Regions from separate parts of the Brevibacillus sp. HB1.2 genome, predicted to be linked through region 1. Evidence: a T-box and tRNA genes for the amino acid it is inferred to sense, from the RefSeq annotation. Region 1 holds a T-box; the other regions hold tRNA genes.

The links. The T-box of region 1 lies ahead of argS (arginine--tRNA ligase). A T-box ahead of a tRNA ligase gene usually reads a tRNA of that ligase, here a tRNA-Arg.
Region 2: it has a tRNA-Arg gene. The T-box ahead of argS (arginine--tRNA ligase) is inferred to sense a tRNA for this amino acid. The anticodon was not compared.
Region 3: it has a tRNA-Arg gene. The T-box ahead of argS (arginine--tRNA ligase) is inferred to sense a tRNA for this amino acid. The anticodon was not compared.

Annotation. Positions count from the first base shown of each region.
Region 1 covers NZ_JABMIU010000001.1:928,498-932,737, forward strand. The annotation lists gene HPY28_RS04310 (YcdB/YcdC domain-containing protein) at 1-260, opposite strand, end outside; gene HPY28_RS04315 (sigma-70 family RNA polymerase sigma factor) at 251-823, opposite strand; gene HPY28_RS04320 (hypothetical protein) at 839-1,516, shown strand; T-box leader at 1,560-1,824, shown strand; gene argS (arginine--tRNA ligase) at 1,873-3,588, shown strand; gene HPY28_RS04330 (hypothetical protein) at 3,714-4,076, shown strand; gene HPY28_RS04335 (thiolase family protein) at 4,161-4,240, opposite strand, start outside.
Region 2 covers NZ_JABMIU010000027.1:15,859-20,098, forward strand. The annotation lists gene HPY28_RS29315 (DeoR/GlpR family DNA-binding transcription regulator) at 1-540, shown strand, start outside; gene HPY28_RS29320 (histidinol phosphate phosphatase domain-containing protein) at 534-1,562, shown strand; tRNA gene HPY28_RS29325 (tRNA-Arg) at 1,636-1,712, shown strand; gene HPY28_RS29330 (hypothetical protein) at 1,826-2,365, shown strand; gene HPY28_RS29335 (stalk domain-containing protein) at 2,487-2,720, shown strand; gene HPY28_RS29340 (sigma-70 family RNA polymerase sigma factor) at 2,990-3,565, shown strand; gene HPY28_RS29345 (helix-turn-helix domain-containing protein) at 3,576-3,755, shown strand; gene HPY28_RS29350 (hypothetical protein) at 3,848-4,240, opposite strand, start outside.
Region 3 covers NZ_JABMIU010000008.1:234,007-238,246, forward strand. The annotation lists gene HPY28_RS19355 (glutaredoxin family protein) at 1-183, opposite strand, end outside; gene rpoN (RNA polymerase factor sigma-54) at 189-1,562, opposite strand; tRNA gene HPY28_RS19365 (tRNA-Arg) at 1,804-1,878, shown strand; gene HPY28_RS19370 (LCP family protein) at 2,648-4,060, opposite strand.

The DNA of each region.
Region 1 (4,240 bases):
GCAGTCGTTGCGACCGCATTCGTTACATTTTTTCCACTGGGCATCTGTGAAAACCAACCTTGTTGCTGCAAGCCCACGGCTGTTACCGCCAAGCAAGCTACCAAGGAGCCAGCCATGAATATCCTGTTCCGATTCTTGTGTTTATCTCGTGCAATCGCATCTCTGATCCGCGATTCCATTTCTTTTGTAAACCTCACTTCCTCCACAGATTTCTCACTTGCACTCCGTACCACTTCGCGAATTTGCTTATCTACATCCATTCCAATCCCTCCTTTTCACACAATGCCTTAAAATGTTTTCGGGCCCGTGACAATTGGGTTCGTACGGCATCTTCTGAAATATCCAACACTTGCGCAATCTCTCTTATCGACAAATCTTCATAGTAATGAAGTACCATGACTTTTCGGTACAGCGGCGAGAGCTTCATCACCTGCTCCGCTACCTGTACCTTGCTCATTCGTCCGATGACTGCCGCTTCAACGTTTGCGGTGTCGGCCTTCTCCGGGGGTGCTTCCTCTTTGGAGAGGTATGTAGAAAAAATCTGGCGAAAGGACCACGAACGCAAATATTTGCGGGACTCGTTGATCGCAATTCGGTAAAGCCACGTTTTTACGCTACTCTGATGGCGGAACTGATCCAGACCCCGATACGCCTTCAGGAACACTTCCTGGGTAATGTCTTCCGCGATTCCCCGATCCTTGACGATCAAGTAGGCGAGCTGCACGATGTTGTCTCCGTACTCGCTCATGAGTCTCGTCAGCTTCTCCTCGTTGGTCAGTTGCAGCGTCCAGTCCGCTTCGCTACTTTTGGCACTTGCATTCACGCGCTGTTCACCTCCTTGTTTCGTGTTGATATGTATTTGATCCAGCTGGCTTATTTTTGTGACAAGATTATCCAATTGTTTTATCAATCATCCTTTTCCCTGCTTCCACTGCTGCACTCCGTTGCGTTGCTTTCATTGTCAGAGCACATTGCTTTTGCTATCATGAGGCTTATTGTAGAGCGAAAGGAACGAGATGACATGGCTGACTTGCAAGCACGTGAAAAAGACAAATTTCTGTCCTGTTTAGAGACCATAAAAGAACTATCCAAATCGGAATTTGAAACCTATTCCATCGTTAAGAATACCGAAACCGGGGAACATTATCTCCACTATTTTTTGTCCCACATTAATTTATCCGAGGGAGGCAGAAGAGACGATTACGATCACTTCCTGCCGATTGAATCCGACGATATTTTAGCGATTATGTTTGGCGAACAGCCATACCAGTTTCCGGAGAACTGGCGCTCTGCTTATTTGCGCAGTGGTAATGACAATCGATTGATCCCGTTCGATCCATCGGAAAATTACGATCTGGACGATGCCGCTGCTGCCGAGCTAGCCATGCTCGAAAAGCTGGAACAGTACAAAGAGCAAATGATGAACGCGGATAACCTCAGCGCGGAAGAAAGAGAAGAGCTGACCAAACAATATTTCGCGGAATTAGATAAGATTTTGCAAAAACCGGAACAGTGAGTTGCATCCTGACGGTTAAAACAGCTATAATTCTAGAGAAACAAACGAATCGTTGATGAGGAAAGTACTCCTTGTGCGAGGCTGTAGCGAGTCGGGGACGGTGTGAGCCCGATGCCAAACCATGTGAGGAAACGCCCCTCGGAGATGCTGCCTGAACATCCTACGCCAGTCAATATGGGCAACGGATCGTGTAGGGCTATGCCGGGACTGCCCGTTACAGCAGGTCAAGCGGTTTTTGTCTTCCAAGTTTACTGGAAGGGAAAAACAACAAGAGTGGCACCGCGGGAGTATAACCTCTCGTCTCTTTTTCACAGGAGACGTAGAGGTTTTTTTATTTTTGAAAGGGGATTTATCAAATGAGCTACAAACACCAAGTCGCTGAAAAGATTGCCGCTACGCTCTCCTCGATGGGCGTAGACACACTGACAAAAGAAGCCGTATACGGCATGCTGGAAACACCACCAAACCCTGCAATGGGCGATGTGGCCTTCCCTTGCTTCCAATTGGCAAAAGCATTGCGCAAAGCCCCACCGATGATCGCATCAGAGCTGGCTGGACAGCTCTCCGGTGCACCATTGCGCGAATCACAAGCAGTTGGACCGTATGTGAACCTGTTCCTAGACCAAGAAAATGTAGCAGAGCAAGTAATCGGAACCATCATTACGCAAGGCAGCACATATGGAAGCAGCAATGTCGGTCAAGGACGCAAAGTACCAATCGACCTCTCCTCACCGAATATCGCCAAGCCGTTTTCCATGGGGCATCTGCGCTCCACTGTAATCGGAAACGCGATTGCCAACATCATGGAAAAGCAAGGCTACGAGCCAGTGCGCATCAATCACTTGGGTGACTGGGGTACGCAGTTCGGTAAACTGATCGTTGCGTACCGCCTCTGGGGTGACGAAGCAAAGGTAAAAGCAGAACCAATCAAGGAGCTGCTCAGCCTCTACGTTCGCTTCCACGAAGAAGTCGAAAACGATTCTACGCTGGAAGACCAAGGCCGTGAATGGTTCAAAAAGCTCGAGGATGGCGACGAAGAAGCACAGCATCTGTGGAAATGGTTCCGTGATGAGTCCCTCAAGGAATTCATGAAGATCTACGACCTGATGAACGTAGCCTTCGACTCCACACACGGTGAAGCATTCTACAACGACAAAATGGATCGCGTTGTTACGTTGCTCGAGGAAAAAGGTCTCTTGACTGAATCCGACGGTGCGATGGTCGTGAACCTCGATGAATACAACATGCCGCCATGCCTGATCAAAAAATCAGACGGCGCTACCCTGTACGCTACGCGTGATTTGGCTGCTGCCCTCTTCCGCCACGAATCGTACGATTTTGCAAAAGCACTCTATGTCGTAGGGAACGAGCAACGCCTCCACTTCCAGCAGCTCTATAAAGTGTTGGAAAAAATGGGCTATGCTTGGTCCGCAAATATGCACCACATCCCATTCGGCATGATGCTCAAGGACGGCAAGAAAATGTCCACGCGTAAAGGGAAAGTGGTTCTCTTGGAAGAAGTGTTGGCACAGGCCATTTCTGATGTCCAAAAAGTCATCGAAGAGAAAAACCCTACGCTATCCAATAAAGAAGAGGTGGCTCGTCAAGTCGGGGTAGGCGCAGTTATTTTCCATGACTTGAAAAACTTCCGCCTGAATGATGTCAACTTCTCCTGGGAAGAGATGCTGACCTTCGAAGGGGAAACAGGACCATACGTGCAATACGCACACGCTCGTGCATGCTCACTCTTGCGCAGAGGTGGCTACCAGCCAGCAACGACAGTGAACCTGGCTTCCGGTGCACTCGACAGCAAAGAGGCTTGGGCAGTGATTACCCTCTTGAACGCGTTCCCAGAGGTAATCGAACGTGCTGCCGATAACTTCGATCCGTCGCAAATCGGCAAGTATGTGATCGACCTGGCGCAAACATTCAACAAATTCTATGCGAATGTACGCATTCTGGCTGAGGAAGAAGATGTGACAGCATCCCGTCTCCAGCTCGTAGCAGCAGTCGTTGCTGTACTAAAGGAAGGTCTGCGTCTGCTCGGTTTGGCTGCTCCAGAAGAAATGTAAGAAAGAATACGAAAAGCCGGTTGCCTTCCTCTTGCGGGGAAGCTCCGGCTTTTTTGATAGTCCCGTGTCATCATCATTCATCTGTGAGATAATGAAACGATGGCAGATGAATGAGGTGATCAACGATGGGAAGACGTGTACATTTTGGAAAGACGGATTTTACCTTGCGTCTCACTGGCTTGCATACCTTCTTAGCCTTGAAGAGCACCATCACGTTACCGTATCAATCGATCAAGCATGTCGAGGTCGGTTCTTTTGTTCCGCCAAAATGGATGTTGCGCATGCCAGGGACGTCTATAGCTCCATTGAACATATATGAAGGAAGCTTTCAGCATGGAAATGAATGGTACTTCCTTTCTTTTGCCCAGACTGATTCGTTGTTGATTCTAGAAGTAGAGGGTCATGTTAAATATCAGCATGTCATTGTACAGCTGGAAAACCCAACAGAAGTAGCGGCCACATTGCGAAAATACTTACACGAACAATAGGTCCCCTAATAAGCGATCACACTTTCATGGCAAAAAGCCCCGACATATCAATGTTCGGGGCTTTTTCATATGCACATGAGAATTTTACATCGTCAAATTTTCATAGATCACTGACATCCCCATGCCACCTGCCATGCACAGCGTCACCATGCCATACTTCTCTC
Region 2 (4,240 bases), on a different contig from region 1:
GCGGCAGAACTTTTGTCTGACGGGGATACCATCGCACTCGATGTCGGGACGACAACACTGGAATTGGCACGTGCTATAAAAGGCCTCAATCAATTAACGATTGTCACGAATTCGCTCCCCGCCGCTTCTTTACTAAACGAGCTGTTGGAAGCCAATCAATTCAACGGTCAGGTCATTATGCTGGGGGGCCTGACCCATCCGGCCCAACAATCGGTTGCCGGGGCGTTTACCTGCGAGCTGCTCTCTCGTTTTCATTTTGATAAAGCGTTTATTTCCTGTGGAGGAATGACGGCTGATGGCTTCACCGACTATGACATGGAAGAAACGCTATGCTCGACCATGATGGTACAGCGGGCAGAGCAAGTCTATGTATTGGGAGACACAACCAAGATCGGACAAACGCAATTTTTTCGTATTTGCGGCTGGCAGGATGTCAGCGCGGTTGTTTGTGACCAGCCGATGCCGGATGAATGGCTTTCGTCTGGCATTCAAACTACCTGGATAAGCGAACATCCGGGAAGGAGAGACTTCACATGCTGATCGACTATCATCTTCATCTGGAAGAAGGGCCTTTTTCATTGCGTTGGCTCGACCGTACCAATACTGCCCTCGACCACTTTTATCCGCTGTCTGAACCTCGACATACCCGCGCCTGGCTGCTGGATAGTCTTGCGCGATTAAATAACCGCATGTCTCTGGGGTGCTACGACCCGTCCTGGATCGATCTGTATTTACGTGAAGCGTTAAACAAAGGCTTGAAGGAAGTGGGGATTGTCGATCATTTATACCGCTTTCGTGAAGCCCGTCCCTATTTTGAACGGTATCTAGACCTCAGTGATACCGATTTGGGTCGCTTGCAGCGCACTTGGCTTGATCAAGTATGCACCGAGAGTCTTAATGACTTTTGTGTCGCCATCGAGGCAGCAAAGCAGCGTTGGTCGGCAAGCGGTGTGGAGTTGCGGCTGGGGATCGAAGCGGATTACTTTATCGGCGGGGAGGCAGAATTGGAAAGCTTGCTGGCAGGCGCTTCGTGGGATTATGTGATCGGTTCTGTTCATTTTATGCAAGGATGGGGCTTTGACAATCCCGAGACTCGCCATCTGTTTGAGCAGCATGACCTGAAACAGTTATACGCGGACTTTTTCCACACGGTTGAGTGCATGATCAGGAGCAATTTATTTGATTTTGTTGCCCATCTGGACAATCTGAAAGTGTTCTCCTATCGCCCTCTGGAATCGGAGATAGTTCCCTATTACCACCGGATCGCAACTGCTTTGAGAGAAACGGATACAGCGACCGAAATCAATGCAGGCCTGTACTACCGCTATCCTGTTAAGGAAATGTGCCCAAGTCCCGTTTTTCTCGACGTTTTGGTGGCGCATGGTGTTCCACTGACACTCTCGTCCGACGCGCACTTTCCCGACGATATTGGGAGATACGTAGCGGCGAATCTGGAGATCCTCCATTCAATGGGAGTAACGGAGATTGCTACTTTTTCCGGTCGTCAACGGATCATGAAGCCAATCCGTTATGCATCAGCTATTCCAGACGAGAGCTGCTGATAGGAACTGGAACGGTTAGGATTTGCCTAAAAATGGATATACACATATAATAAGAAAGTAGGTGATCATATTTGTCCCCGTAGCTCAGCAGGATAGAGCAACGGTTTCCTAAACTGTAGGTCGGAGGTTCGAATCCTCTCGGGGACGCCATCGAAGAAAAAACCTTGGTGTATCAAGGTTTTTTCTTTTTTTGTTGAGACGTGTAGCATGCCTCCAATGTATAACGTATATCAAATGACGAACGAAATAAGGGGGGATTTCTTTTGAAAAAAGTGATGGTAGGATGTATGGCTATGGTCTTGGCGATTTTCTTCAGTGGTTGCAGCTCAGATGCGGTCGTACAAAATCAGACTGCCGCGCCACCTGCAAAAGAAGTAATGAACACTGGCACAGAACCGAAACAATCGGTCGACAGCTCTACAAGCTATAACCAAATCACAAGCTATATGGAAGAAGAGAGCAAGAAAGCTTTCTCCCCCTACTATGAGTTGCTGGAGTTTACACTATCGGATTATGAAGAGAAAACAGTAGATGGAAAAGTAGAAGCGACATTCGCATATCAAGTGAAATACAAAAACTTTGAGAAAGACCCTGACACCGTAGAATACATCAAAGTCGCCAAAGAAAAGAACGATCCCAACTACCAACAGCTGTATGATGAATATTTGCAGCCCAAGGACATGAATTTTCATTTGAAAGCGGTAATGGAAGATGCGGACTCCATAACGCTTTACACCAACGTGAGTCCAAAAGGAATCCAATGGGAGAAGGTAGTTATGTCTGATTTTATCCTGAAGAAATAATAAAGATAACAAACACAGAAAGAACGTTCACTTTAAATAGGAGTGGACGTTCTTTGTTTAAGATGATGTGGAGAGACGTCTAGCATGTAAATAGCAAATTCTAAGAATCACTATACTATTAATAAGGTTACCGGAGACTGGTTTCCTACAAGATGGCGTTTCTATGCTGCCTGTCAGAGCGGTAGCAAATGCAGCAGGTGGAAAAGTGGGGTGGATCGCGGTTACCCAAGATGTGCGTGTACACGGCAAAGACTTAAACGAGAAGATTGTAGCGGGATCGGCATATGCTCTTGCTCGTGAGCTGGCTGCCGCACTTTGCCTGAAATTCAGGCGCTCCAGAAGGCTTTTGAGATAATTTTAACTGCATTTTTAAAAGGCGAAGTCCACCTTCGGAGAAGTCTGGAGAGGGATTTTCTATTTTCTGGGACAATTGTGTGAAGCGTAAGGTAAGAGTATGCAAAATTACAATTATTTACAGAAGTTTACACAACAGGAATATTAAGTTATTTGCTTTGGGTGTTTGGTAAAATGGACTGAGTAGATCGGGACGTGTCAGTGTGATATGGCACGTCTTTTTTTGATCAAAAACCGAATGTATGATCCTATTTTGTGAGGAGGCATTATGTGATCGAACTTACTGACGCAGCAAATAAAAAGTTTCTGGATGCATTTCTTACCCAAGCAGACAATCAAGAACTTTACCAGCGAGTACTTTTTTCTCCAGACGATATGAAAGGTATCGAAGAACTAAATAGACGATTCAAAGAATTCTATGCCGAAGCGAGACTTATCAAGTACATTTCATCAATTATTCACTATACCTCAATCGAACTTTCTTTACGGAACCGAAAGATAGACAAAGCGTGTCAACCGACCGATGAAATTGAGCGGTTGGTTGACGGGCTTACGTGCATTTCGAATGAGGGTGATCGGGAGGGTGTACAGGAGTGGAAGGATGCTTTGTCTGACAAACGCGTGCTGGAGGCTATTCAAAGACTTACAGAAAAAGAACAGACGACATTGACACTTCTTTATTTAAGGAACCTCAAAGAACGGGAGGTTGCACGTCTATTAGGCGTCACCCAGCAGGCTGTTTCCAAGGTAAAGAAACGAGCGTTACTAAAGCTCAAAAAACAGTTAGAGGGAGGCGAAATGCATGAGCCTGTTAATGCTTCTAAAGCGAGCGCAGAACAACGATGAGGATGCTATGATGGAGATTATAGAAAGGTTTGAACCGAAGATTCGTAAGTCGCTGAGATCAACAGACTCATCTGTACGGGATGACATTAGGCAGGAAATGTCATTAAAAATTATCGAGTATATATTGAAGTATAATTTTGATAAAACACTGGAATGTTTTGATTTTGTGAAGAGGGTGTCCCAAAAGTAACATTCGTCTCATCAATACTCAACATCTCGTCCCACTTTTAGCAGTGAAACGGGATGTTTTTCCTTTCTCATTTGGGATTCGTTTATTCGAGGTTACACATTTGGAATACTCCCCAAAGTAATTTTTACTTCTTTGGTTTTAGTTTCACTTTCCTCATTAATCCATTTTTCAATAGTTTTAAACGAGTAGTCCTTTATATCGGGAATCGTTACTTTTAACGTCGTATCATTTTCCCAATGCAAATTACGAATGGGTACGGTGAAATTTCCATTAGTTATCTTGTTGATTATTTCGCTATTATTTTGAAACTCCGCGTTCTTAATTTCGACAGTGTCAATTATCACTAAACTACTTCTGCTTACAGTTGATCCTTCATTTTTCCCAAATTTTATAGCTAAATATTTGTTATCGACCGTAAATAGAGCCTCCTGAAAAAAGCTTGATTGCGGGAGGGGGATAGATGTGACCTGATCGTTTTTATAGTT
Region 3 (4,240 bases), on a different contig from region 1:
AATCTCGACTACTGGAATGACAAACATCATTTCTTCATGCAAGACCGGATCACTTTCAATATCAACCATGCGCATACGAAGGGGGAACTCCTCCGCCAAACTGCGGATGTAGAGCTCCACCTCGTCGCACAAATGACATTTTTTTCTCCCGTACAAGACAATTTCAAACGTTTCTTCATTCATGCCCGTTAAAACCTCTTTCGTTTAGCTGACGATGGGATCAGCATTTCTTCCCGGTACTTGGCAACCGTGCGGCGGGAGATTTCAATCCCCTCTGTAAGCAGCATCTCACCCAGCTTTTGATCAGATAACGGAGACTTCCGATCTTCTTGTTCGATCAGTGCTTTGATTCTGCGCTTAACACTCTCAGACGAAGTCACTTCCCCGCTGGAAGTAGAGAGTGCTGACGTAAAGAAATACTTCAGTTCAAAGATTCCACGCGGTGTCTGGACGTATTTGTTGCTGGTTGCCCGACTAATCGTCGATTCATGCAGGCTGACCCGCTCTGCTATTTCCTTTTGTGTCATGGGCTTTAAGTAATGAATCCCCCGATCAAAAAACTCCCGTTGCATATCGAGGATGGCCTGAGTTACTCGCATGAGCGTCAGGCGGCGCTGCTCCAGACTTTTTGCCAGCCACATGGCAGCATTCAGCTTATCGTGAATGAACTGCTTGGCTTCATCCTGACTTTTTTGCTGGCTCAGCATCTTTTCATAGAAGCTGTTGATTTTCAGCCGCGGTGCAGCAACATCATTGACCAATACTACATAATCATTCCCGACCTTCTCTACCGTCACATCTGGAATGACATATCTTGTGTCTACTGCGGAAAAGGCCGCCCCTGGACGCGGATTCAGCGTACGGATCAAGTCTGCCATCGCCTGTACCTCTTGCGGTGTACACCCGATTTTGTCTGCAATCCGCTGATAGCGATTGTCCGCCAAATCTTGCAGGTGGTTGCGAACGACCTGAACGATCTTTTCATCATCGAGTGCCAAATGCTCGAGCTGCAGCAAAAGACATTCTTCTAGGCTGCGTGAAGCTACGCCTACTGGATCAAAATGCTGCAAGACGGACAACACGTCCTCAATCTCCAGCATTTCAGCACCTAGGCGCGTACTCGCTTCCTCCAGTGTAATTTCCAAATACCCCTTTTCATCCAGATTCCCGATCAAAAAGAGAGCGATCTGTTTTTGCAGCGACGAGAATCCTTTTACATAGCCGAGTTGACGCTCCAGATGTTCGTACAGCGTCTCCGCACCTTGCTGGACGTAATCCAACGGATTGTAAGTGCTTTCATTTTTCAACGAACCGTACTCACCTGTCGCGCGATTGCCCACAATTTCTTTCCAGTCAATCTCAGGAGCTGGTTTCTCTGCTTTTGCAGAAGCGACTTCTCCAGCAACTTCAAGGTCAAAAACAGGATTTTCATTGGCCTGATCCTGCAAATAGGAGATGAGATCAATGGCTGAATACTGCAATATGGTAATCGCTTGGCGTAATTCCGGCGTCATCACTAATTTCAGTGTTTGTTCTTGAAATAACCCCAATCCCATGTTCATGAAGCCCGCCTCCTTCGCACTTGCTCATGCTGCTCGATGACTCTTTATTTTCATTATATTCGTTCTCTCATGCAATTTTCCTGCCAAATTGATGAAGCAGAACACAAAAAACGTCGAAAGATCTTCACCTAAGGACTTTTTCACTCTCGCTTACCTTATCGCTAGTTTTTTCTGTTGAACTACTTTTTTCGTTTGCATTGAGATTCCCGATGTTCTATAATAAAAGTTGTCGTCACAATATACGCCTGTAGCTCAGTGGATAGAGCAATGGTCTCCGGAACCATGTGCGGGGGTTCGATTCCCTTCAGGCGTACCATAATTGCAATCAAAGCGTCACGAAGCGATTTCTCGGTCATCGAGGGGTCGCTTCTTTTCGTTTATCTACAGCGGCGACTAGGTGATGTAGACTGCTGCCCCTATTTCGGAAAGGGGATTTCAATGGATAGGCGTAAAGGCAAGAGTCTTATCCGAAACGATCAAATACAACGGAGAATGATCGTATAGTGACCATTGATGAGCTATTCGAGCGCTTCATTAACTACAAGGTGTCACAGGGGTTACGCGAACGCACATTGCAAGATCACAAGAAGCTGTATCGTTATTTTCGGGACTGGCTGCAACAGAAAATCCCCAACCCGAAGGTTGGGGACATCTCACGGGAGACAGTACAGGCGTACATCACCTACATGGCTCAGGAGATTGTACAATTTTTATTTCTTGACCTTATCTTGTTCTTTCAAATAACGGATTCTTTCAAAAAAGCTAATATCTCGCTTAGTTTCTCATGATAAGATTTATGAATTATGCTAGAGTCCTTGATTTTAGCTTTGATACCCTCTTCAGCCATATTACATAGTAAAAAATACTTAGCATCTTTTACCGTTCAGGTACAACTTGCCCTTATCCGAAACCTTGGGCCTTGAGCTAACGGTTGTACAGCCAACCCCCACTCTTGACTTTCACCCTATAGCTATCGCCCTTGCTGAGCACAATGAAAGGGATAACCCTATAGCTATCCCAATACTTATAAATGCCTAACCGGAAAAGGTGCATAAATTTTCATATAGGAATATAACTCACTTCAATTAAGACGCAGGTGGCCCGTCTGTTGATACAGCTTCTGCACCTCTATCCTGCTTAACGTCTGTAGAAACATCTGTAGAAACATCTGGCGGTACCGTTATGATACTTTCACCTACTCCTTTCTCTACATTAGTGTTTATTGACTCAGGTTTAGTTGGTTCAACTATATCAGGTGGAGGTAAAATAGTGGCATTTTGATTCTCCAGCTGCTCAACCTTGATATCTTCACTTGATTGCTTTGATTGTAAATCATTATTTAATTTGGTTGATTTATAAGAATCAGCCGTTTTTCTCTTACGTTGCTTATTATTTGCTACATTTTCATCAGAGTCGCCTTGAATTGAAGCATTGCTAAGCGTAGCAACTACGCTTTTAGTTAAGCCCATTTCAGTCAAAAATGCACTACGAATATGTTCCATATTCTCTTTGGCAAGTACGGTGTATCGTCCGTTCCAATCCGCCCCGTTATCCAATACAGAAATAGACGCAGAATTAATTCCCTTAAAGTCAAATGCTAGTCCTTTAATCTGTTCCTTGGATAGATCCGTATGTATATGTTTTGCACCTATATCCATAACATTAAAGATTTTAGTCAGACCTTCAAACGTTGTGGTTTTATCAACCACTGCCTTAATTACTTCTTGCTGACGACGGTTACGATCATAGTCGCTAGAGTAGTATAACTCTCCACGATTATCTTTACGATGACGTACATAGCCTAACGCCTGTTCTCCATTTAATTTTTGTAATCCTGGAGATAAATTAATATGTGTATTGTCCATAGGATCATCATAAATAAGTCTCTTGTCGACATTAACTTCTATTCCACCAATCTCGTCAATTACTGCTTTAAATCCCTCAAAGTCAACCGATACGTAGTGCTGAATCGGTATCCCCAGCATCTGAGTTAATGTCTCCTTAGTCAGAGAGATACCATCTTTTTCGGGTTTTTTATTATTTCGTTCTGCCTTACGACGCAGTGCTTCACCAGTTGCATAGACAGCATTTATTTTCTCATAATCACGGTCACCTGGGATTTTCACCCGCGTATCCCGTGGTATCGAAACCATAGTTACTTTCATCGTTTTTGGATTTACAACAGCTACGATCATAACATCTGTGTTCATAGAACCTGTTTCTTTACGCGTATCTCGACCTAAAATGACAAATGAAAATGACTTATCAGAATGATAAGTAGGATCTACTGTCTTCACAACAGACGAGGTAGAATTCTCAGAACTTGTTACAGTTTCTAATGCGGAATCAATCTTCCAATAGACTGCACCTGCTACTCCACCAAAAATAAAAAGAACGAACAGACAAACTATTATTAGATTTCGTTTAAGTCCTCCGCGTCGGCCAGATGATTTTTTCCTCTCTGTACTAGACCTCGATCTGACAACCGTTTCCGGCATAGTAATCATTCTCCTTAGTATTAGCATCTGATACAAACAGTTTGTCGGTCATATTAAGTTACTTTACTGATTAATCTAACGATTCCACATCTGAAGGATTATTCTTAATCGCATGTTTAGACAAATTTATAAAATTTTCTACAGAAGGTAACACTCTTACTATGGTATTATATCACATTT